One region of the Nonomuraea sp. NPDC054003 genome, then DNA from elsewhere that is predicted to be linked to it. Evidence: riboswitches for the same ligand, from Rfam matches in the RefSeq annotation. Region 1 holds a riboswitch; each other region holds the start of a gene.
The links. A riboswitch is a leader RNA that binds a small molecule or an ion and turns the genes downstream of it on or off. The one in region 1 is predicted to bind cyclic di-AMP.
Positions count from the first base shown of each region.

Region 1 (5,724 bases):
CCCGAGCCCTCCCTTGGACCGGCCCGCTGCCGGATCCCCCCTTCGAGCCCGTGACACATGGGTAACCGAGCGTGCTTGCAGGCCCCCTGCAGGGGACCGACGAGACCTTGCACGTGGCCGTATCCCCTACCCTTTGGTGATGTGAGCGACGAACTTCCCGAGCAGATGCGCATCCGGAGGGAGAAGCTCGACCGCCTTCGCGCCGAAGGCGTCGACCCTTACCCGGTGAGTTTCCCCCGCACGACCACCAACGCGGAGGTCAGGGCGAAATACCAGGGCCTGGAGCCCGACACCGCCACCGGCGACCGGGTCGGCGTGGCCGGGCGCGTCATGCTCAACCGCGTCGGCGGCAAGCTCTGCTTCGCCACCCTGCGCGACGGCAGCGGCGACCTCCAGGTCATGATCTCGCTCGACAAGGTGGGGGAGGAGTCGCTCGCGTCCTGGAAGCACGACGTCGACCTGGGCGACCACGTCGGCGTCGAGGGCGAGGTGATCACCTCGCGGCGCGGCGAGCTGTCCATCCTCGCCGACCGCTGGCAGATCACGTCCAAGTGCCTGCGCCCGCTGCCCGAGAAGCACCTCGGCCTGACCGACCCCGAGGCCCGGGTCCGCCAGCGCTACGTCGACCTCATCGTCAACGACGAGGCGCGCAAGATGGCCCGCGTCCGCAGCGCGACCGTGCGCGCGGTGCGCGACTTCTGGCACGAGGAGGGCTACCTCGAGGTCGAGACGCCGATGCTGCAGCCGATCCACGGCGGCGCGGCGGCCCGGCCCTTCGCGACCCACATCAACGCCTACGACATGGAGCTCTACCTCCGCATCGCGATCGAGCTCTACCTCAAGCGGCTCGTGGTGGGCGGCGTCGAGAAGGTCTTCGAGGTCAACCGCAACTTCCGCAACGAAGGCGCCGACTCCACCCACAACCCCGAGTTCACCATGGTCGAGGCCTACGGCACCTACCTCGACTACCACGACATGGCCGACCTCACCCAGCGCATGTACCAGAAGGCCGTGGTCGCCGCGCTCGACACCACCGTGGTCGTCCACGACGGCGTCGAGGTCGACCTCGGGCTGCCCGAGTGGCCGCGGGCCAAGCTCTACGACCTGGTGTCCGCCGCGGTGGGCGAGGAGGTCACCACCGAGACCCCGCTGGAGCGCGTCCGCGGCCTGGCCGACAAGCACGACGTGCACTGGGACCCGAAGTGGGGCCAGGGCAAACTGGTCCAGGAGCTGTTCGAGGAGCTGGTCGAACACACCCTCGTCCAGCCCACGTTCGTCATGGACTATCCGCTGGAGACGTCCCCGCTGGCCCGCGTCCACCGCGACAACCCGCTGCTGACCGAGAAGTGGGACCTCATCGGGTTCGGCACCGAGCTCGGCACCGCCTACTCCGAGCTCATCGACCCGATCGACCAGCGCCGCCGCCTGGAGGAGCAGTCCCTGCTCGCCGCCGGCGGCGACCTGGAGGCCATGCAGCTCGACGAGGACTTCCTGCAGGCCCTGGAGTACGGCATGCCCCCGACGGGCGGCATGGGCGCCGGCATCGACCGGATGATCATGGCCTTCACGGGCCGCAACATCCGCGAGACCATTCTCTTCCCCCTGGTCAAGCCCACCCGCTGACCGCGCCGAGCCAGCCCGCCCGCGCTACAGGCGCGGGCGGTTGAGCCTGACGGGCAGCCGGGCCAGGCCGCGCAGCACCAGGTTCTCCTTGTACGGCGGATCCGCGTCGGCCAGCTCCAGCCCCGGCGCGGCCCCGGCCAGCGCGGCCAGCGCCACCTCGCCTTCCAGCCGGGCCAGCGGCGCACCCAGGCAGAAGTGCACCCCCAGACCGAACGCCAGATGCCTGCCAGGCGCCCGCCCCACGTCGAACCGGTCCGGGTCGGGGAAGGCCGCCGGGTCGCGGTTGGCCGCGCCGACCAGCGCCAGCGTCGACGTGCCCGCCGGCACCCGGACGCCGCCCAGCTCGGCGTCCTCCAGCGCGACACGGGCCGTGAGCTGGACCGGCGGGTCATACCTGAGGACCTCCTCCACGACCTCCCTGGGCCGCTCGGCCGCCCGCCCCAGCACGCCGTGCCTGACCAGGTTGAGCACGCCGTTGGCGATGAGGTTGACGGTCGTCTCGTGACCGGCCACCAGCAGCAGCACGCACGTGGCCAGCAGCTCGCGCTCGGTCAGCTCCTCGACCTGGACGAGCGCGCTGAGCAGGTCGTCGGCCGGCCGTTCCCGCCGCAGCGCGATGAGACCCTGGAAGTAGTCGTGGAACTCGCGCCGGTGGCGTTGTGAGCGCTCGGTCAGCTCGTCGGTGACGATCGGGTCGAGGCTGCGCGCCAGGGTCTCGCTCCAGCCGCGGAAGCGCTCGTGGTCCTCCGCCGGCACGCCCAGCATCTCGCTGATCACCATGACGGGCAGCGGGTAGGCGAAGTCGCGGACCAGGTCGGCCTCGTCGGGCAGCGCGGCGATCAGGTCGGCGGTGATCGTCTCGATGCGCGGGCGCAGCCGCCGCACCATGCCGGGCGTGAAGGCCTTGCTGACGAGTCCGCGCATCCGGGTGTGGTCCGGCGGGTCCATCATGAGGAACGAACGGACCGGTTCGTCCGGCCCGGCGGGCGCGGGGGTGGGGCCGTGACCGAAACGAGGGTCGCGCAACAGGGCCGAGCAGAGCTCGTGGGAGGTGGCGACGAGCAGCCCGCCGCGCGTCCGGAAGAGCGGCCCGCTCTCGCGCAGCTTCCGGTATCGGGAATACGGCTCGCGCAGGAACGCATAATCGTACGGATCGAAACCCAGCATGTCGCTGGGGCTCAGCGTGGACGGCGGCGCGCTGTCAGAGTCCTTGTGATCGATCATTGCGCTTGGAAATGTGCCGACATACGCCGAGTACTTCACGTAGGACGGATCATGTCAATGGCTATGGTCAAGTAGGGCAGATCTTACGCTTGACGGCCTTTGCCGGATGCGTTTACGTAGTCGGGGCGAGCAGCCTTTCGCTCGTGCCAGGACGTCACCGAGTAGTGCTGTTGGGGGGGAGGGCTCCCGATGGATGTGCTCAGTGAAAATGTTGAACTGAGCCATGCAGATCTGGCGTTGCTGGCGGAGCTGGCCAAGGGCGTCACAGTAGACCGAGTGGGGAGGCGCCTTGATTGCAGCGGCCGCACGGTGCGCCGAAGACTGAGGGGCATCTGCGACCGGATCGGGGTGGCCACGGCCATCGAAGCCGTGGCCTGGGCCGCGCGCCGCCAGCTGATCTAGCCGTCAGTCGGCGATGCGCACCGCTCCGGCGTAGGGGCGCCGGTCGAGTGAGGCGATGCGTACGACGTCGCCCGTGCGCGGCGCGTGCACCATCATGCCGCCGCCGAGGTAGATGCCCACGTGGTGCAGGTCGCTGTAGAAGAAGACCAGGTCGCCGGGGCGCAGCTCCTCGCGCGCGATGTGCCTGCCCGCGGTCCACTGGTCGCCGGTGTAGTGCGGCAGCGAGATGCCGACGCGCTGGTAGGCGGCCATGACCAGCCCCGAGCAGTCGTAGCCGTTGGGGCCTTCCGCGCCCCAGACGTACGGCTTGAGCTGCTGGGTGAGGGCCCAGCGGGCGGCCTGGGCCGCCTTGCCGTCGCCGGGGATGGGCAGGGTCACCTTGACGGCCCTGGTGCCGGGGCGGCCGGCCTCGCCGAGCGCGCGCTGGAACAACCGGCTCTCGACCTTGGTGACGAGCTTGGAGATCCGGTCGCGCTTGGCGCCGAGGTCCTTGACGATCTTGTTGACCTCGTCGATGCGGGTCTGGGCGCCGGTCCTGGCCCGCTCGGCCGCGTCCATCGCCTTGGTCAGCTTGAGGACCTCCTCGCTCTGCTGCTGCCGCAGGGCGTAGGTGGTGGCCGCGCGGTCGAGGTAGCTCTCGGGGTCGCCGCCGGTGGTGAAGGCGAGCACCCGGCTGAGGCCGCCCGACATGTATTCGGCCTCGACCAGCTGCGACGCCCTGGTCTTCTTCGTGGCCAGGTCGGCCTCGCTGGCGGCGAGCCTCTTCTTGGCGTTCTCCACGGCCTTCTTGGCCGTCTTGAGCTTCTCGCGCTGCCCGTTGTACTGCTCGGTGAGGGTCTCGATCTCCAGGTGCATCTCCTCGACCTGCTCGGAGAGCTCCTTGAGCGAGGGCTTGGGGTCGGCGGCGACGGTCCCCGCGGGAGCGGCGACGAGCAGCGCGGCGAGGGTGGCGGCCACGATGCCCAGCCTGCGGCCGTAGCCGGCCCGTTCCGGAGGGCGGGCGCGCTCGCCCGCGGAACTCCCCCTGCGGTCGCGCGTGCGCTTCACCAATCGAGCTCCTTCCGTAGCGCGCCGACCGGGTTAGCTGACGGGTTCGGGCTCGGACCGGCCCTACCGAGCGAGGTGCTCGGACTCACCCCTGGCGGCGCCGCTCGAACGCCGCCGGCGGGTCCCCGGCTCCCCTTGCGGGGATTGGGCGCGTCTCCGCGCCACATGCGCGGGGACATCGACGCTGGACACTAATGCACCGAGGGTTCCTGCTCAACCGGAACTACAGACTCTGTAGAGATTTCACAACCGGGGGGTCACAAGGTGGTCTCGTAAAGCACGGTACGGCAAAGACTTCATGTCCTCTTTGTGCCTGCTTGGACCAGGCATGGAACGGTAGGAAACCTCCAACGCCACAGGTGCTCGTACAGCCACGAGACGTTACAAGATGGGCGCAAGTCCGGGGTTAGGGGTGAGCCGTAATCACAAACTGTAGGCTGGAGGGTCATGGAGCAGGTCGCCGAACGTCCCCTTCCCGACACGCAGGTCCTGGTCCGGCGTGCCCGGACGCCGGACGTCAAGGCCATCAAATTCCTGGTCGACACCTATGGAGGCCCCGGCCCCCGGCTGCTGGAGAAGGCCACGGTCACCCTGTACGAGGACGTGCAGGAGTTCTGGGTCGCCGAGCGCGACGGCAAGGTCGTCGGCTGCGGGGCGCTGCACGTCCTCTGGGAGGACCTGGCGGAGATCCGCACCGTGGCGGTCCACCCGGAGGCGCGCGGGCTGGCCATCGGCCACCGCATCGTCACGGCCCTCATCGACACGGCCAAAGAACTCGGCCTGCAGCGTGTTTTCTGCCTCACTTTCGAGGTCGACTTCTTCGCGAGACACGGATTCCGGGTGATCAAAGGCACCCCGGTCTCGCCCGAGGTCTACGCCGAACTCCTGGCCTCGTACGACGAGGGCGTGGCCGAGTTCCTGGACCTGGAACACGTCAAGCCCAACACCCTGGGGAACACACGGATGTTGCTCCACCTGACCTCGGGTGATGCGGATCTTGACTGACAGAAAAGGTGATTGTTGATACCCATGTCGATACGTTGTCCAGGACAGGCATGTGCCCTGACACGTGCCACATGCGCACGCGAAGCGAGGTGACACGGTGAGCACCGGACAGCCGCCGTATCCGCAGGATGAATCCAGCGAGAATCATCCGGGATACGGGCACAACCCGGGACACCCCCATGGGGAGGATCCCGACGCGACGGTCGTGGGCTACAGGGCCGACGACCCCTACGGCCAGGGCCAGTACGGCCAGCAGCCCCCGTACGGGCAGCAGCAGCAGTACGGTCAGCCGGGTCAGCAGGGCTACGGCCAGCAGGGCGCGTCCCAGCCGGGCTACGGCCAGCCCCAGTACGGCCAGCAGCCCGACTACGGCCAGCAGGGTTACGGTCAGCAGCCTCAGTACGGTCAGCAGGCTCCCTCGCA
Region 1 covers NZ_JBVJKR010000010.1:70,159-75,882, forward strand. Annotated here, with positions in the region: gene lysX (bifunctional lysylphosphatidylglycerol synthetase/lysine--tRNA ligase LysX) at 166-1,623, shown strand; gene ACZ6YG_RS26005 (cytochrome P450) at 1,648-2,847, opposite strand; gene ACZ6YG_RS26010 (LuxR C-terminal-related transcriptional regulator) at 3,037-3,249, shown strand; gene ACZ6YG_RS26015 (C40 family peptidase) at 3,253-4,296, opposite strand; cyclic di-AMP (ydaO/yuaA leader) riboswitch at 4,303-4,457, opposite strand; gene ACZ6YG_RS26020 (amino-acid N-acetyltransferase) at 4,744-5,301, shown strand; gene ACZ6YG_RS26025 (RDD family protein) at 5,399-5,724, shown strand, end outside.

Region 2 (5,724 bases), on a different contig from region 1:
AGACCAGGAACAGCAGGATCGCGCCGAGCGCCGCGCCCAGCGCGCCGACGAGCGTGCCGTAGAGCACGTCGTTCTCCCCCGCGTGGCCCAGCTCGTGCGCCACCACCAGCTCGACCTCGGGCTGCGGGGCCTTGAGCAGGTTGTCGTAGACCACGATGCGGCGGGTGGCGCCGAACCCGGACACGTAGGCGTTCAGCGCGGTGGTGCGGCGGGAGGCGTCGGCCACCAGCACGTCCTCCACCGGCACCCCGTCGCGCTCGGCCATCGCCAGCAGGTTCGTCCGCAGCGGGCCTTCGGGCATGGACCTGAAGTCGTTGAACACCGGCTCGAACACCACCGGGTAGACGAAGGAGGCCGCCACGGTGAGCGCGAACGCCCCTGCCGCGGCGGGGATCCACCAGCGCCTGAACCGCCGGGCCAGCGCCACCACCGCCACGACCATCACACCCAGCAGAGCCGTGTTGATGGCGATGCTCTTGAGCCGGTCGCCCGTCCAGGACGCCCAGTCCTGCGTGGAGAGGCCGTAGTCGCGCAGCACGGTCTCGAACCAGATGCCGAGCGGCCAGCGCAGCGCCTCCTCGACGACCGTGAGCACGAGCACCCCCAGCAGGACCCGCACCCACCACGGCCCGCGCAGCACCCCGAGGATTCTGGCGCCCAGCGGGGTGGCGACGAGCAGTCCCGCGAACACCAGCGTCAGGCCGAGCGACAGGTAGCCGGGCACGCCGGTGGCCGCGTCGAACGCCTGCGCGCGGGCGATCTGCCCGGCGGTGAAGTCCGCGGCCGGGTCGGCGGCCACCTCCGGCGCCCCCGGCAGCGCCTGCCACGGCGTCGTCAGCCCCACCACCACGAGGATCCCGGCCCCCAGCACGACCCCGGCCACCCCAGCCTGCCGCCGCCCCCTCCGACCCACCCCACCGTCCTGCGGCCCCGGCGTCCCGGATCGGGTCTCGGTCCGCTCGCCAGCGGCGCCGTTCCTGTCGTGGCCGTCGTCCACTTCGCGTCCTCTCACCCCAGCTGGTCCCGCACGTACGCGCGCCACCCCCGGGTCAGGCCGCCGAGCGTGAGCCCCCGCGCGGCGAGTGCCCGGTCGGTGCCGACACTCTGGGCATCACGGTAGAGCCTCACCAGAGTCCCCTCGCCCGCGCTCTCGGCCAGGAACCGACACGCCAGCCACGCCTCCTGGTACGCCCGCGCCAGCGCGTCCCCCCGGGAGCCGAAGTCACCGGCCCTGGGCAGCTCGTCCGGCAGCCGCCCCGCCCGCACCTCGGCCGCCAGTTCGGCCGCCGCCACGGTGACCGCCAGCCCCGCGTCCCGATAGGCCACGTAGTCGGCGAATCCCTCGTACAGCCAGCCGGGCAGCCCGTCGGTGCCAGCGGCGACGTGCGTGAGCTCATGGGCGAGCACCACGTCCCTGCCGGTCGGGTTGAGCCGCGCGAAACCCTCGGGCACCACGATCACCCGCCGCCCGTCGGCCACCGCCGCCAGCCCGCGCACGTCGGCGACGCCGGCCAGCCGCGCGGCCTGCTCTCCTGACGCGGGCACCAGCACCAGCGGGCGCACGGGCCGGCCCAGCACGCCCGACACCCGTCGCCCCGCCGCGTCGGCCCGCCGCGCCAGATCGGCCAGCAGCCCGGGATCGGCCCGCTGCCCGGCGACCAGCGCCCGCTCGCCGCGCGCGACGCCCAGCTCGCCCCGCCACAGCTCCCGCACCCCGGCCAGCTCGTCGGGCACCCCGGCGGACCACGACTCCGGCGCCGCCCCGCCGGCCGCGGCCACGGCGAGGACCAGCCCCGTCACCACCGCTCGACGGCCTACGATCCCGGACATGCTGTCCGATGCTAGCGGCGGGACGCCCGTCCCACGCATCACGAAGGCCCCGCCCCCAGTCAGGGGCGGGGCCTTCGCGATCGGTCACAGACCGGGGCGTACCGCGCCGGCGAACGACGACTTGCGCCATCCGTTCAGCTTCTCGACGCGCACCGTCTTGCCCGAGCTCGGCGAGTGCACCATCTTGCCCTTGCCGATGTACATGCCCACGTGGCCGAGCCCGCGGAAGAACATCAGGTCACCCGGCTTCAGGTTCTTGTAGGAGACCTTCTTCCTGATGCCCGCGAACTGGCTGTTCGTCACGCGCGGGATCTTGACCCCGGCCTTCCGCCAGGCGAACTGGACGAGACCTGAGCAGTCGAAGGCGTGCGGCCCGGTGGCCCCGTAGCGGTACGGGTCACCGATCTGCTTCTTGGCCACCGCGACGGCCTTGTGGGCCTTCACCTTCTGGCGGGCCGCCTTCGCCTGCTTCTTGGACAGGACCTTCTTCGAAGTCGCCTTCTTGGAAGCAGTGGTCTTGACGGCCTCGACCGTCGTCACCGAAGCTCCGGCCGGGGCGATCACCGTGTCCGCCTGCGCCGCCGGGACGTGGAGGGCCAGCCCTCCGGCCGTCACGGTCATGCTGAGCGCCACGCCACTGACGGCAAGGCGAGACAGACGGGGGTTCTTAGGGGAGGTAGACAGGATTGCTCCTTGAGTCTTCCACGAACGCCTACCGGGTTAGCTGACGGATTCGGGCCTGGAAGTCGCCCTACGGCGCGTCGCCGCGCCGATTCACCCCTGATCCCGCCCTGAAATGACGGGATCTATGGTTCCCCGGCTCCGTGCCTCCTGGCTGCACGGATTCGGCAGGCCACCACCCGGGTGAAGGTTCCCGGAGATGCGGCGGTGACCGGCGGATTCTTGTTCGTCCACGTCGCGGCGCCGGCGGCGCGGCGGCGATGGCCGGCGGCGGGCATGGAGTGTCCGCCGCGACGCCAGAACCTACGCCTGAAGTCATGGGCTGGCAAAGGCACGGTAAGCACATGACGATCTGACAAGCCCGCTGTCAGACCCGCGGATCCCTGCTGGCAAGCCAGTCCCGTTACCCAGATGTGACCATACTCACACTTGCCGCCCTGACGATGTGTCAGAGCCCTTCTGTCACATCAGTCACAGACGTTTCAGCGGCTCACGGGCGTACCGCGCCGACGAGCCGGCGCCCGTACGCGGAGAGCGGGACGACCTTGACCACGTCACCGGTCTGCGGCGCGTGCACGATCTTGCCGTTTCCCGCATAGATGCTCACGTGGCCCAGCCCCTCGCTGAAGATGAGGTCACCGGGCTCCAGGGCGTCCAGCGACACCCTCCGGCTCGCGCCCCAGGCCCACTGCTGCCACGTCGTCCGCGGCAGGGAGACGCCGGCCGCGCGCCACGAGGCCTGCGTCAGGCCGGAGCAGTCCCAGCCGCCGGGCCCGGTGCCGCCGAACTGGTAGGGCTTGCCGATCTGCGCGTAGGCGAAGTTGAGCACCGCCGCCGCGCTCCCCGAGGCGGGGCCGGTGTACTTGACGCCGGTGCTGTTCGGGTCGCCGACGCGGTAGGCGCCGAGGCGGTCGAGCAGCTTCTTCTGCTGGGCGATCAGCTTCTCGATCTCGGAGCGCTCCTTCTTGACCTTGTCGCGCTCCTCGTCGGCCTCGCCCAGAGCCTCCTGGGCCTTGTCACGCTCGGTCTTGAGCCCGCGGTTCTCCCGGTCGAAGGCGGCCAGCCTGCCGGCGCGGTCGGCGGTCAGCCGCTCCGTCAGCGCCATCTGGTAGAGCAGGTCACCCGGGTTCTCGGCGGTCACCATGGTCGGCATCGAGGTCAGGTCGCGGCCCATCTTGTAGCCGTCGACGGCCATCGTGACGACCTGCTGGCGCAGCTCGGCGACGGTGGCGAGCTTGCGCTTGTAGCCGGCGTTGAGCTTGTCGTAGCGCTTCTTGGCGGCCTTGTAGTTCTCCGTCGCCGTGTTGTAGCGATCGACGACCTTGTCGGCCTTGTCGTTGAGCTTCTCGAGCTTGGCCTTGGCCTGACTGATCGTCGGTTGCGGGTCGGCGGCCACTCCTCCCGTGGGGAGAGTGATCAGCCCGATCACGAGACCCGCGGCCAGTGGCGCCCGGCCCAACCTCACAGCTCGCCTCCCAGGGGGAATACATCTGGGGCGAAATAGTACAGAAGTGGAAGGTGAGGTCTCACCCAAACACTGATTTGTAATCTAGGCGCGGCCGAGCCTGCGCAGCAGCAAAGCAGACGAAACGGGTCTGGCTCCCATGCGCCGGACGGATTCGGCCACCTCCCGGTCGGAGGAGACCACGGCCATGGCGCGGCCCGGCGGCTCGGCGCGTACGAGCTGGCGGATCAGGTCGTCGGCGATCTCCCCCGGCGCGCTGAACAGCACCCGCACCCCGCGCGGCGCGACGACCTGCACCGGCGCGTTCAGCTCCGCGCCGTCGAACACCACGGTCACCTCGACCCTGGTCTGCGCGACCAGGCCGCCGAGCCCGGTCATCAGCCGGTTGCGCTGGTCGGCCAGCGTGAGAGTGCCGTAACCGGTCTTGGTCACGTTGTAGCCGTCTATGATCAGATGGACCTGCGGCAGGGCGAGGAGCTGGTCGAGCAGCTGCGGGTCGTCGTCGGCCAGTGCGCGGGCCGGCACCCCCCGCACGCCGGGCGTCTCCCCGGCGACGGCGGCCACCGAGTCGGCGGGCCTGGAGATGGTGGTGGGCAGCGCCAGCTCCCTGCGCAGGCCGGCGGAGGCGTCCTGCAGCGCGTCGAGCAGCACCCTGATGCGGGCGTCCTCGATGCTGCGCCCCTCGCGGGCGGCCCTGCGCGAGGCTTCGAGCTGTTTCTCCACGTCGGCCAGGCGCTCGCGCAGCCGGCGCAGCTCGGTCTCACCGGCGCTGCCGGCGGCCGTGGCCGCGGCCCTGGCGTCCTGGGCGGTCTGTTCCATCGCCTCGGCCCGCTGCACGGCCGCCTTCGCCCGCTCCCGGGCGTCGTGGAGCTTGCGGCGCAGGTCGGAGTTCTCCCCCCGGGCGGCCTTGAGCTGCTCGCGCAGCCGGTCGACCTCCTCCTTGGCCGCCGACTTCTGCGCGGCGAGCTGCTCGCGCAGCCGGGACACGACCTCCTCGCGCTCCGCGCCCTCGGCGGCGGCGGCGTTCCTCTCCAGGTCGGTCCTGGCGGCCTCGATCATCTCCTCCCACCCCGGCGGGCGGGTGAGGTAGGCGGCCGCGGCGACGAGCACGGGATCGGCGGCGGGCGGGACGTTGCCCTCGGCCAGCGACGAGACGAGCTCCGGCCACCCGGCGGTCACGTGCTCCGCGACGGCCACGCGGAAGTCCTTGTCGTTCTCCAGCTGGGCGGCGATGGGCGCGCCGCCCAGGCGGGCACGCTTGCGCGGATCGAACTTGGCGATGCCGCGCAGCGGCGGCGGGACGGCGGCGGCGGGCATCGAGCCGAGAACCTGGGCGGCCAGGTCGACGACGTTGAGTCGCACCTGCTCGGGAAGCGGGCGAGACAGGCCTTCACCCGCTGAGCTCATCCCACTGTCCCTTCATGACATGCTCTTTCAGACAAGGGTACGGCTGCCGGGTACCTGTCCGTAACGGGCATCCTTTTCCGGGTAAGCGCTCGGTCCCGCGGCCGTTTCCACCCCCTGCCCCAGCGCCGACCTGCGAGGCGTCACCTCGCGAACTCGGGCGCGTCCTCTCGCGCCGTCCGTGCGAGGCGAGCGGTTCCGACGGTGCGTGTGTGGCCCGTACCTGCGTGGAGTCACTCCCGTACGGGACCGGCCGGCAAGGGAAAGGCCGGGCAAAACCTGGAACTCCAGGACGTCCCGTCAGAGACTGGCGTCGTAGACCAGCAGGGCCACCTGCACCCTGT
Region 2 covers NZ_JBVJKR010000002.1:179,980-185,703, reverse strand. Annotated here, with positions in the region: gene ACZ6YG_RS05045 (M48 family metallopeptidase) at 1-997, opposite strand, end outside; gene ACZ6YG_RS05040 (hypothetical protein) at 1,009-1,830, opposite strand; gene ACZ6YG_RS05035 (C40 family peptidase) at 1,915-2,463, opposite strand; cyclic di-AMP (ydaO/yuaA leader) riboswitch at 2,525-2,691, opposite strand; gene ACZ6YG_RS05030 (C40 family peptidase) at 3,002-3,976, opposite strand; gene ACZ6YG_RS05025 (NYN domain-containing protein) at 4,061-5,383, opposite strand; gene ACZ6YG_RS05020 (response regulator) at 5,681-5,724, opposite strand, start outside.
Region 2: it holds a riboswitch for cyclic di-AMP, as region 1 does, so the genes downstream of both, ACZ6YG_RS05035 (C40 family peptidase) here and ACZ6YG_RS26015 (C40 family peptidase) in region 1, are expected to answer to the same signal.

Region 3 (5,724 bases), on a different contig from region 1:
GTCTCGACGGCCCACAGCAGCCTCTCCGGCACCTTCATGACGGCGAAACTAGCACCGCGCCCGGTGTCCACCTGCCGGACATTACGTTTATGTCAGCTTTTGTCCTGGCAAGAGTCATACGCCAGCTTGAACCGCGAGACACAGGAGCCGACCGTGCACCATTTCGCGATCGCCACCGTCGCCGAAGAGAGCACCGACTTCCGCCGGGTCCTGTGGACCGGGGAGAAGGTCCAGGTCGTCACCATGACCATCCCGCCGGGCGGTGAGATCGGCGAGGAGGTGCACGAGGACACCGACCAGATCCTCACCTTCGTCTCCGGGACCGGAGAGGCCCGTGTCGGCGGTGAGGTCCGTCCGGTGAAGGCGGGCGACCTGGTCGCCGTCCCGGCGGGCACCCCGCACAACTTCGTCAACACCGGCGCCGCACCGCTCGTGCTCCACACGGCGTACGGGCCGCCCGAGCACGCCGACGGCACCGTGCACAAGACCAAGGAGGAGGCCGACCTGGCCGAGGCCGGCGAGGGCTCGCGCTAGAAGGACAGGCCGGTCGGGAAGCGGCAGTCGCCGGAACGGCAGTCGGCGAGGCTCCGGGCGGCGAGGTCGCGGGCCCGGGCCAGCTCGGCGATCCTGGCGTCGATGCGCTCCACCACCGCTTCCAGCCGCCACCGCTCGCTCGCGCAGGTCGCGCCGCCCGCGTCGTGGGAGCGCAGGGCGCCGGCCACCTCGTCCAGCGTGAAACCCAGCTCCTGCAGGGCCTTGGCGGCGCGGATCCTGGACACCGCCGACGCGTCGAACACCCGGTAGCCCGACGGTCTGCGCCCCGCCGCCGGCAGCACGCCGCGGCGCTCGTAGAAGCGGACCGTGTCCACGCTGACCCCGGCCTCGCGGGCCACCTCGCCGATCTTCACACCGCTCTCCTCTTGACTCTGGACCTAGGTCCAGACTCTACGCTCCGGAAGTGACGGAAGGAGAGCACATCATGGACACCCCACCGATCGTCTGCGACATGACCACCGCCCGCGACACCCCCGAGGAACGGCTGGCCGAGTACCGGCGGCTGTTCGGCGAGGCGCTCACCGGACGCGAGCGGACCGCCGGGGGCATCCGGTTCCGGTTCCGCGCCGGTGACGGGGTCGAGGAGTGGGTACGGGATCTCGCCGCGCGGGAGAAGGCGTGCTGCGCGTTCTTCGCCTTCGAGGTCACGGCGCCGGGTGACGAGGTGATCTGGGACGCCGCCGCACCCGATGACGCGGGGCCGATCCTGGAGGAGTTCTACCTGCTGCCGGAGACGGCGGTGGGCCCGGCCGAGCTGCTGCGGCGCATGGAGGAGCGTGGGCTCAGGATCCACCAGGGCTGAGACGACTGTGACGCCTCCCTCGCGGGAGGCGTCACAGAGCGGGTCAGGCCGGACGGCCCAGGCTGCGGAGCTGGTCGGGGGTCAGGGCCGAGACGTTGTGGTCGATGGGCTTGTCGGAGTACTGGTGGATGGTCCACGACTTCCAGTCCGCCGGCGGGGTGATCTCGCCCTTGGGCTTGCTGTAGTGGGCCACCCAGAGCGGGTACTCCGACAGTCCCGCGCCGTAGGTGTCGGCGAAGTGCCAGCCGCTGTAGAACAGCGGCGTGACGCCGGTCTTGGCCTTGACGTGCGACAGCCAGGCCTTGGCCCAGGCGTTCACCTCGGAGACGGACCTGCCGTTGGTCGTCTCCAGGTCCAGCACCAGCAGGTCGCCGGGCTTGGCGGGCTGGGAGTTCACCACCGAGAGGAAGTGCTCGGCCTCGGCGATCGGGTTGTTGCGCGGGTGCGCGTAGTGGTAAGCGCCGCGCACGATGCCCTTCTTGTCCAGCTCCTGCCAGTGCCGGGCGAAGGTCTTGTCGGTGAAGCCGGTGCCCTCGGTGGCCTTGATGATGCCGAACTCGGCCGGGCTGGCCTCCCAGTCGTGGTCGGGCTGGTAGTTCGACACGTCCTGCCCGTACGTGAGCTGGGCCGCCTGCTGTTGGGCGATGGCCGGGTTCGGCTCGACGGGGGCGGCGGCGCCGCCGGTGGCGGCGATGGCGGTGCCGGTCACGCTGGCGACGGCGGTGGTCCCCGCCAGCAGCGCGCCGGCGAAGGCGTACTTGAGACGGTTGCTGGGACGGTACTTCAGCGCAGCGGCAAGCTGAGGCTTGGGCATGAGGAAATGACTCCTTGCTTCCATGCCGCCTACCGGGTTAGCTGACGGGTTCGGAGTTGGAAGTCCCCTACGGACGCTGGCGTCCGATTCACCCCAGGAAGTGGGTCCCCGGCTCCGCGAGACGCGGATTCGGCGGCCGTGCGCTGCCCTGGCGTGAGGGGGACACCGTCAGGACAGCGCACGGTCCGGTCAATCGATGCGGCAACAGAGTTGGGGTATCACCGCGAATACGCAAAAGGTATATATGCAGACAAAAATATTGCAAGTATGACATATCCGGTTTGGCGGTTCGGGCCCGGGGTACAGCCCCCGAAACCCCTTGTACGTAAGGGAATCCGGCCTCCGGGTAAAATCTCCCGGCGGTGCCGTCACGGCGCCGCGAAAGTGCCCTGCCTGCGCACCGTGTGCCAGCGCAGCCGCACCCCGAGCAGCGCGGTCGCCACCGACTGGAACACCACCAGATACATCAGCTGCCGGTACACCAGCTGCTGCAGCGGCAGCACCCACAGCGCCGACACCCGCTCCCGGTCCAGCCGCAGCGCGTACCAGCCCGCCGCGGCCTGCACCACCACGAACCCGGCCCACACCGCCACCGCCGGCAACGGGTCGCCGACCGCCGTGTGGTAGACGGCCATCAGGTCCACCACCGGCGCCAGCAGCGGCAGCAGCACGTGGAACAGCGCCAGGTAACCCAGGCAGCGGCGGCCGAACGGACCCGGCTCGGCCAGCGCGCGGCGGTGCTTCCACATCGCCTGCATCGTGCCGTAGCACCAGCGGTAGCGCTGCCGCCACAGCTGCCCCAGGGTCGCGGGCGCCTCCGTCCACGCCAGCGCCCGCTCCTCGTACACCACCCGCCAGCCCGCCCGGCACAGCGCCATCGTCAGGTCGGTGTCCTCGGCCAGCGTGTCGGTGCTCACCCCGCCGAGCCCGACCAGCGCGCCGCGCCGGAACGCGCCGATCGCCCCCGGCACCGTCGGCATGCAGTCGAGCAGCTCGAACGCGCGCCGGTCCAGGTTGAAGCCGATCACGTACTCGACGTGCTGCCAGCGGCCGATGAGCCCGCGCCGGTTGCCGACCTTGGTGTTGCCGCTCACCGCGCCCACGCGGGGGTCGGCGAGCCGGCGCACGAGATGCCCGATCGTGTCCGGCTCGAACACCGTGTCACCGTCGACCATGACGAGGAACTCGTGGCGCGCGTGCCGGATGCCGGTGTTCAGCGCGGCGGCCTTGCCGGCGTTGTCCTGCCTGATCACCCGTACTCCCGGCAGCCGCGGCCCGGCGGCGGCCTCGGCGGTGCGGTCGGTGGAACCGTCGTCCACCACCAGCACCTCCACCGGCCCGGGGTACGCGGTCGCGACGAGCGAGCGCACGGTCGCGGCGATCCCCGCCTCTTCGTTGTACGCGGGCACGATCACGCTCACCCCCGGCGGGCGTTCCCAGGTCAGGGCCGGTCCCGGACCCCGGGAGCGCCGGGCGTGCACCCGGGCCAGCACCACCAGGAGCAGCAGCCGGGCCAGCGTCAGCACGCCGGTGGCGAAAAGCACCCACCACAGCGCGTCCGTGAACGCGTTCGCCGCGCGCTGCGCCAGGCCGAGCGCGGCGCCGGCGATCCGCTCCGGCTGCGCGGCCGGCCGGTGCGCCGACGGCATGCCGAGCGCGGAGGTCAGCGTCTCGGCGCGGTAGCCGGCCCGGTCCAGCCGGTCGAGCAGGCGGCCGACGGCCTCGACCGTCTGGGCGCGGTCGCCGCCGGAGTCGTGCATCATCACCACCGCCCCGCGCCCGCCCCGCGGGAACGCGGCCCTGGCGATACCGGCCGCGCCCGGCCTGCTCCAGTCCTCGGTGTCGAGGTCGGCCAGCGCGATCAGGTAGCCCTCGCGGCCGAGCATCGCCAGGGTGTCCCACTGCTCGCCGGTGATGGCGTCAGGGGTCGAGGAGTACGGGGGGCGGGCCAGCATCGTGTGCAGCCCCGTCGCCCCGGCCAGCGCCTTCTGGGTGAGGTTCAGCTCCAGCTCGGCCCGCCAGGCGGGGACGGCGGACAGGTCGGGATGGGTGTAGGTGTGGTTGCCGATCTCGTGTCCCTCGGCGACGATCCGGCGGGTCAGCTCCGGATGGGCGGCGATCTTCGAGCCGACCGTGAAGAACGTCGCCTTCGCCCCGTGCTTCTTCAGCGCGTCCAGCACGAGCGGCGTCCACTCCGGGTCGGGCCCGTCGTCGAACGTCAGCGCCACCGTGCGGGCCTTCGGGCGGGCGCCGGCCGGCTTCTCCCCGGTCAGGTCGAGCACCGGGCCGCTGCGGCGCACCGGCTCCAGCCACGACGCCGGGTCCCCGCCGCCTCGCTGGGGCCCGGTCTCGCCGACCACGTTCTTGACGAACCCGTCGAGCGTCAGCGCGCACCCCGCCAGCGCCACCCCGGCCAGCAACATCAGCCAGTGCCCCGAAGGCTCCACACCCCGCCCGGCCACCCGCCTCCTGCCCCGCCGCCGCCCACCCCGACGGACGTCACGCCCGTACGCCGGACCGGGCACCCGATCCGCCGCCTGCCCGATCGTCCCGCCGAGACCCGGGTCATGTGCCTGCCCCCATCCGGGCGCGGGAGCGCTGTCCGGTTGTGGGACGGGGCGTCTGCGGCGGGGGGTCATGAGGGGGTTCCGGGGGTGGTGGGGTTCCGGGTCTGGGAGGGCTCGCCGGTGGGGTCCGGGGAGGGGGTCGCGGCGGGTTCCGGTTGCTGGGTGGGGGTGGTCTCGCCGGGGGGTGCGGTGTCGCGGGCCGTCTCGGGTTCCACGGCCGCGCCCGTGTCCGGGGGCTCGGACGTACGGGACGGCCGCGCGGACGGTGAGGTGGGGCGGGCGGACGGGCTCTTGGCTCGCGTACGGGAGGGCGCGGCGGTGGTGCGCCGGCCGGAGGCGCGCGTGGGCGCTGACCGGGTCGGCGCCCGCCGGGACCTGGACCGGGAAAGGGACGGCTCAGGCTCGGCCTGCTCGCTGCCGGGACCGGCGTCTTCGGAGGGCGTGCCGCCGGGCGGCGGGCTCGCGTGCCGGCTCGGCCAGCCGCCGGCCGGCAGCGGAGTGTCCGCGAGCACCGCGCCCACGAGCGTCACCGTCGCCGCCAGAGTGAGCGTGCTGACCAGGACCGCGCCCATCGTGAACCACCTCCTCCGCCGGCCGCTGTGGTCGACGAAGACCGCGCCGCTGGGCGGCGAGGGTTGCTCTCGGGCGGGGGTGAGGGGCGACATGGCCTGCTTCTGGGAAACCGGGGGGTGGGGACAGCTGATCATGTATAGACGATCATGCTGACGTCAAGTTGATGCTCGAACACAAGTTCGTAAAAATCAATCTATGTATAACCAGAAGAAATAGTTGACCGACGCCGTCGTGGGCGACCGCGTGCGCGGCCTGTACGCCGACCCTGGCAAGATCCACCAGGTCGAGGGCGAGCACTTCGCGGTCCGCGGCCCGCTCAACGCGCCGCGCCCGCCCCAGGGCCACCCGCTGCTGGTGCAGGCCGGCTCGTCGGAGGACGGCAAGGAGTTCGCCGCCCGGCCACGCCGAGGCCG
Region 3 covers NZ_JBVJKR010000005.1:201,598-207,321, forward strand. Annotated here, with positions in the region: gene ACZ6YG_RS14675 (class I SAM-dependent methyltransferase) at 1-38, opposite strand, end outside; gene ACZ6YG_RS14680 (cupin domain-containing protein) at 154-534, shown strand; gene ACZ6YG_RS14685 (MerR family transcriptional regulator) at 531-908, opposite strand; gene ACZ6YG_RS14690 (hypothetical protein) at 980-1,357, shown strand; gene ACZ6YG_RS14695 (glycoside hydrolase family 25 protein) at 1,401-2,171, opposite strand; cyclic di-AMP (ydaO/yuaA leader) riboswitch at 2,183-2,316, opposite strand; gene ACZ6YG_RS14700 (bifunctional polysaccharide deacetylase/glycosyltransferase family 2 protein) at 2,540-4,633, opposite strand; gene ACZ6YG_RS14705 (hypothetical protein) at 4,807-5,403, opposite strand; gene ACZ6YG_RS14710 (hypothetical protein) at 5,456-5,724, opposite strand, start outside.
Region 3: it holds a riboswitch for cyclic di-AMP, as region 1 does, so the genes downstream of both, ACZ6YG_RS14695 (glycoside hydrolase family 25 protein) here and ACZ6YG_RS26015 (C40 family peptidase) in region 1, are expected to answer to the same signal.

Region 4 (5,724 bases), on a different contig from region 1:
CGGAGAAGGCGTCGCCGACGGCGGCCGGCCGGCGCGGCATGCGCTCGCTCGGCTCGGCCAGCTCCAGCCCGGCGGGCAGGTCGAGGCCGCGCAGCTCGCGCCCGGTCGCCTTGAGGGCGCGCAGCCGCGCCCGCGGCACCACGATGGTGGCCGGGCCGAGCAGCCCCGCGTGATGGGCCTCGACGGCGCACAGCATCTGGAGCGGGGATTCCACCCAGGCCGACGCCTGTTTGACCACGTTTGCTCTCCCAGCCAGGTGATGGCCCGTTCACGACCGCTTCAAGCTAGCCCGGGCGGCTTAAGCCGTGCGGAACGAGACGTGAACAATGGGAAGTATGAACTCGCTACGGCTTTACAGAGACGGTGTCGAGATCCCGCAACTCGGCCTCGGCGTCTGGAAGGTGACCGACGACGAGGCGGAGCGGGCCGTGCTGACCGCGCTCGAGGCCGGCTACCGCCACATCGACACGGCCACGCTCTACCGCAACGAGGAGGGCGTCGGCCGGGCCGTGCGCGCCTCCGGCATCCCGCGCGAGAAGCTCTTCGTCACCACCAAGCTGTGGAACTCCGACCACGACCGGGTGGAGCGGGCCTTCGACGAGAGCCTGGCCAGGCTCGGCCTCGACCACGTCGACCTCTACCTGATCCACTGGCCGGCGCCGAAGCAGAACAAGTACGTCCAGGCCTGGCGTGGCCTGGAGAAGATCTACCGGGACGGCCGGGCCAGGGCCATCGGCGTGTCCAACTTCACGGTCGGCACGCTCACCCGGCTCATGGACGAGACCGACATCGTCCCCTGCATCAACCAGATCGAGCTGCACCCGTACTTCCAGCAGCACGAGATGCGCGAGTTCCACGACAAGAACGGGATCCTCACCGAGGCGTGGAGCCCGCTCGGCTCCGGCCGGGGCCTGCTGGAGGACCCGGCGCTGGCGGTGCTGTCGGACAAGCACAACCGCACGCCCGCGCAGATCGTGCTGCGCTGGCACATCCAGATCGGCAACGTGGTGATCCCGAAGTCGGTCACCCCGTCGCGGATCAAGGAGAACATCGACGTGTTCGACTTCATCCTGGACCGCGAGGACATGGCCGCGATCGGGGCGATGAACGCCGGCCGCCGCCTGGGGCTCGACCCCGAGACCAGCGGGTGAATTCGCCTCACATATCGCTTTCGCGGATGAATCTGTACGATCTTCCGCGTGCGTGACTTATCGTGGGGCATCGCGGCGACCGGCGGCATCGCCAGGACAGTGGGCGCCGTCATCGCCGCCGAGCCGGGGATGAGGGTGGCCGCGGTCGGCTCCCGCGACCTGGGCCGGGCCAAGGCGCTGGCCGCGACGCTGGGCGCCGAGTCCGCCCACGGCTCCTACGCCGAGCTGTGCGCCGATCCGGCCGTGGACGCCGTCTACGTCGCCACCCCGCACGCCCAGCACCTGGAGGTGGCCGAGGCGGCCATCGCGGCGGGCAAGGCCGTGCTGTGCGAGAAGCCGCTCGCCGCCACCACGGCCGACGCCGAGCGGATGGTCCGGCTGGCCCGCGAGGCCGGGGTCTTCCTGATGGAAGCGATGTGGATGCGGTTCAACCCGCTGATCCGCATGCTCGCCGGCGACGGGCGTTTCGGCGAGATCCGCTCGGTGCGCGCCTCGTTCGGCTTCGCGCACCCGTACGATCCCGCGCACCGGCTCTGGGCGCCGGAGCTGGGCGGCGGCGCCCTGCTCGACCTGGGAATCTACCCCATGGGGCTGGCCCAGTTGTTCCTCGGGACGCCGGAGAGCACGCACCTCACCGGGTCGCTGTCCCCGGGCGGCGTCGACGCCGAGGCGGGCGGGCTGATGAGCTATCCGGGCGGCAGGCGGGCGCTGGTGGAGTGCTCGCTGCTCGGCGCCTACTCCAACGACGCCACCGTCGTCGGCACCGGGATGCGGGCCGACATCGACGCCCCGTTCTGGGCTCCGCGGCGGGTCGTGCTCAGCGGGCCGGGGATGGAGCCGGAGGAGCACGTGCTCGACGATCCGGCGGACAACGGGTACGCGGGCGAGCTGCGCGAGGTCCGCGACTGCCTGGCGCGGGGTCGTACCGAGAGCGCGATCATGCCGCTTGACGAGAGCCTTGCCATCATGCGGGTTCTGGCGGAGGCGCGGGCGCAGATCCGCTAGCCGCGGCTTTGAAGACTTGCCAGTTTCTTGCCAGATGCGTTACTTTACTCCGCATTCACGGCATACGTCCGATTTGTCCGGTCGTGTCCGAGAACACCGTCGTATCGCAGGATCGTCCTGCGACCGCTGAATCCGCCTTGCGCGGAACCGGGGACCCACTTCTTCCGGGGTGAATCGGCGCCTCGCGCGCCGTAGGGCAGCTTCCACGCCCGAACCCGTCAGCTAACCCGGTAAGCGGCATGGAAGCAAGGAGTACATCCCCTCGATGGTCATGCATCGCCTCCCCCGTGCCACCCAACCGCATTACGTCCGCGCCGCCCTCGGCGCCACCTTCGTCGCCTGCTTCATGGGCTCCGCCCTCCCCGCCCACGCCGACCCCGTCAACGGAGACGATCTCTCGCTGACGGCCCAGGCGGAGACCGGCCAGACCGCCTCCCAGGAGGCGAAGCCCGCCGAGAAGGACAAGATCGACGTCACCGCGGCCCAGGTGCTCGCCCTGGCCAGGGAGCAGATCGGCATCAGGGAGAACGCGCGGGGTGGCGGCACGAAGTTCCAGGAGTGGTACGCGAACTCGCAGCGCGCCCAGGAGACCATCGCCCGTGACGGCGGCCACCCCGCCGCCTACCTGAACGCCCCCTGGTGCGCGATGTTCGTCTCCTGGGTCGGCGAGCAGACCGGCGCCCGCGCGCAGGTGGGCTGGGACGCCTACACGGTGACGCACGCGCGGTGGTTCCAGAACAACGGCCGCTGGGGCACCCTGGCCAAGCCGGGCGCCGTGGTCTTCTTCGCCTGGAACGGCAGCAAGAGCCTCGGCTCCATCCAGCACGTCGGCTTCGTGGTCAAGGACAACCGCGACGGGACGATCTCCACGATCGAGGGCAACACCGGCAACGGGCTCGTCGAGGAGCGCATCCGTCCCAAGTCTCAGGTCGTCGGCTACGGCTACCCCGAGTACGCCGCCTGATTGTCCGGAAGAATCCCTGAGGTGTCGATGCGGGCGCCGCTCGTTCGACGCGTCGGCGAGACCGGGATTCGAAGGAGAAGCACCGTGAAGTTCATGATCATCGGAAAGGGCAGCGCCGAGACGGAGGCGGGCGTCATGCCGAGCCGGCAACTCGTCGACGACATGATGGCCTACAACGAGTCGCTGGCCAAGGCCGGTGTCCTGCTGGCGGCGGAAGGGCTGGCCCCCAGCTCCCGCGCCGCCCGCATCGCCTACGGCCCCGGCAAGCCCAAGGTCATCGACGGGCCCTTCGCGGAGACCAAGGAGATCATCGCCGGCTTCTGGCTGATCCAGGTCAAGTCCCGCGAAGAGGCCGTCGAATGGGCCCTGCGCGTCCCCGTCCCCGAGGGCGGCGAAGGGGTCGGCCTGGAGCTCTGGGAGGTCTTCGACGCGGCCGACATGCCGGAGACCTCCCTCACCCCGGAGACCGCCGAGCGCGACAAAGCCCTCCGCGAGTCCCTGGAGACCAACCCCCCGGACGCCTGACGGCCCAGGGCGACCCCCCGCACGCCTGCCGGAAACGCGCCACCCACGCCCGCCGTGGACGACCATCACCGCTTCAGCCAGGAGCCCGGCACACATGCCCGGGACGCCGCTCCTTGTTGAAAGCGTTTCTCGCTTCCCGCGCTGAGGTGAGTGCCGGGCATGTCCCGGACGGGGTGACCATACGATGGGCCCGTGACAGCTTCGGAGACGCATGGGGCCATCGAGGCCGTGTGGCGGATCGAGGCGGCGCGGCTGATCGCCGGGCTGGCCCGGCTGGTGCGCGACGTCGGCCTGGCCGAGGAGCTGGCACAGGACGCGCTGGTCGCGGCGCTGGAGCAGTGGCCCCGCGAGGGCGTGCCACGCAATCCGGGCGCCTGGCTGATGACCGTGGCCAAGCGCCGGGGCGTCGACCTGATCCGCCGCAGGGAACGCTACGAGCGCAAGCTCGCCGAGATCGGCCGCGCCCTGGAGGACGACCCCGGGCAGGAGCCGCCCGGCCCCGAGGAGATCGAGGACGACCTGCTGCGGCTGGTGTTCACCGCGTGCCATCCGGTGCTGTCCACCGAGGCCCGGGTCGCGCTGACGCTGCGGGTGCTGGGCGGCCTGTCCACCGACGAGATCGCGCGCGCGTTCCTGACGCCCGAGCCGACGGTGGCGCAGCGGATCGTCCGCGCGAAGCGGACCCTGGCCACGCGGAAGGTGCCGTTCGAGGTCCCCGCGGGCGAGGAGCTGGCCGGACGGCTGTCGTCCGTGCTGGAGGTCATCTACCTGATCTTCAACGAGGGCTACTCGGCCACCGCCGGCGACGACTGGATGCGGCCCGGCCTCTGCGAGGACGCGCTGCGCCTGGGCCGGGTGCTGGCCGGGCTGATGCCGAAGGAGCCCGAGGTGTTCGGCCTGGTGGCGCTCATGGAGATCCAGGCGTCCCGCTCGGCCGCCAGGCTGGGCCCGTCCGGCGAGCCGATCCTGCTGCTGGAGCAGAACCGCGCCCGGTGGGACCGGCTGCTCATCCGCCGCGGCCTGGCCGCGCTGGAGCGGGCCGAGGAGCTGACCGGCACCATGGGCCCGTACACGCTCCAGGCCGCCATCGCGGCCTGCCACGCCCGCGCGTTCACGCCCGGGGAGACCGACTGGGTCCGCATCGCCGACCTGTACGCGCGGCTCGCGGCCCTGTCGGGCTCGCCGGTGGTCGAGCTCAACCGCGCGGTGGCCCTGGCCATGGCGTACGGCCCCGAGGTGGGCCTGGAGCTGGTCGACCAGATCGCCGGCGAGCCGGCCATGCGGGACTACCACCTGCTGCCGGGCGTACGCGGCGACCTGCTGTTCAAACTGGGCCGGCTCGGCGAGGCCCGCGCCGAGTTCGAGCGCGCGGCCGCGCTGACCCGCAACGAGCGCGAACGCGTTCTCATGGAGGCGCGGGCCGCGGCCTGCCGGTGAGACGCCTCTGGTTCTGGTGCGCTTTTGTGCCGGTGTGCGGGAGAAACGGTGCCCGTGGGATGGGAGCGCTCCCAAGTAGCGCTTTGGGCGATATATCCCCGTACGGCTACTTCTAGGGTCACAAAATACCCCAGAGGTAACGGTTGAGTTTCGGGACGTTGACGCCTGGACGCGCTACGGGCACTCTTTGTGGGAGCGCTCCCAAAGACACTCCAATCGCGGGACTGTCGCGATGCACCTCCCAAGATCCACACCCAAGAGGGGTACGGTATGACGAACCACAAGCGCTTTGCAGTAACCGGAGTCCTGGTCACAGCCCTGGCCGCGATGACCGCCGCCTGTGGTGGCGGTGAGGCTCCGGCCCCCTCAGCCGATGCGAGCACGCCGGCGGAGCCCGTCACCATCAACGTGCACACCTTCGGCGGCGGCGAGAACTTCGGCTACGACGAGGCCGTGAAGAAGTGGAACGCCGAGCACCCGAACATCCAGGTCAAGTACTCGAACCTGACCGACAGGTTCGAAGACGTCTATCTGCCGCAGCTGCTCCAGCGCCTGCAGGCGGGCAGCGGCGCCGGCGACATCGTCGGCATCGACGAGGGCGCGATGGGCCTGATGGCCGCCCGCCCGCAGTTCTTCACCGAC
Region 4 covers NZ_JBVJKR010000002.1:616,309-622,032, reverse strand. Annotated here, with positions in the region: gene ACZ6YG_RS07095 (hypothetical protein) at 1-238, opposite strand, end outside; gene ACZ6YG_RS07090 (aldo/keto reductase) at 336-1,151, shown strand; gene ACZ6YG_RS07085 (Gfo/Idh/MocA family protein) at 1,200-2,156, shown strand; cyclic di-AMP (ydaO/yuaA leader) riboswitch at 2,271-2,408, shown strand; gene ACZ6YG_RS07080 (CHAP domain-containing protein) at 2,422-3,120, shown strand; gene ACZ6YG_RS07075 (YciI family protein) at 3,214-3,645, shown strand; gene ACZ6YG_RS07070 (RNA polymerase sigma factor) at 3,838-5,082, shown strand; gene ACZ6YG_RS07065 (ABC transporter substrate-binding protein) at 5,353-5,724, shown strand, end outside.
Region 4: it holds a riboswitch for cyclic di-AMP, as region 1 does, so the genes downstream of both, ACZ6YG_RS07080 (CHAP domain-containing protein) here and ACZ6YG_RS26015 (C40 family peptidase) in region 1, are expected to answer to the same signal.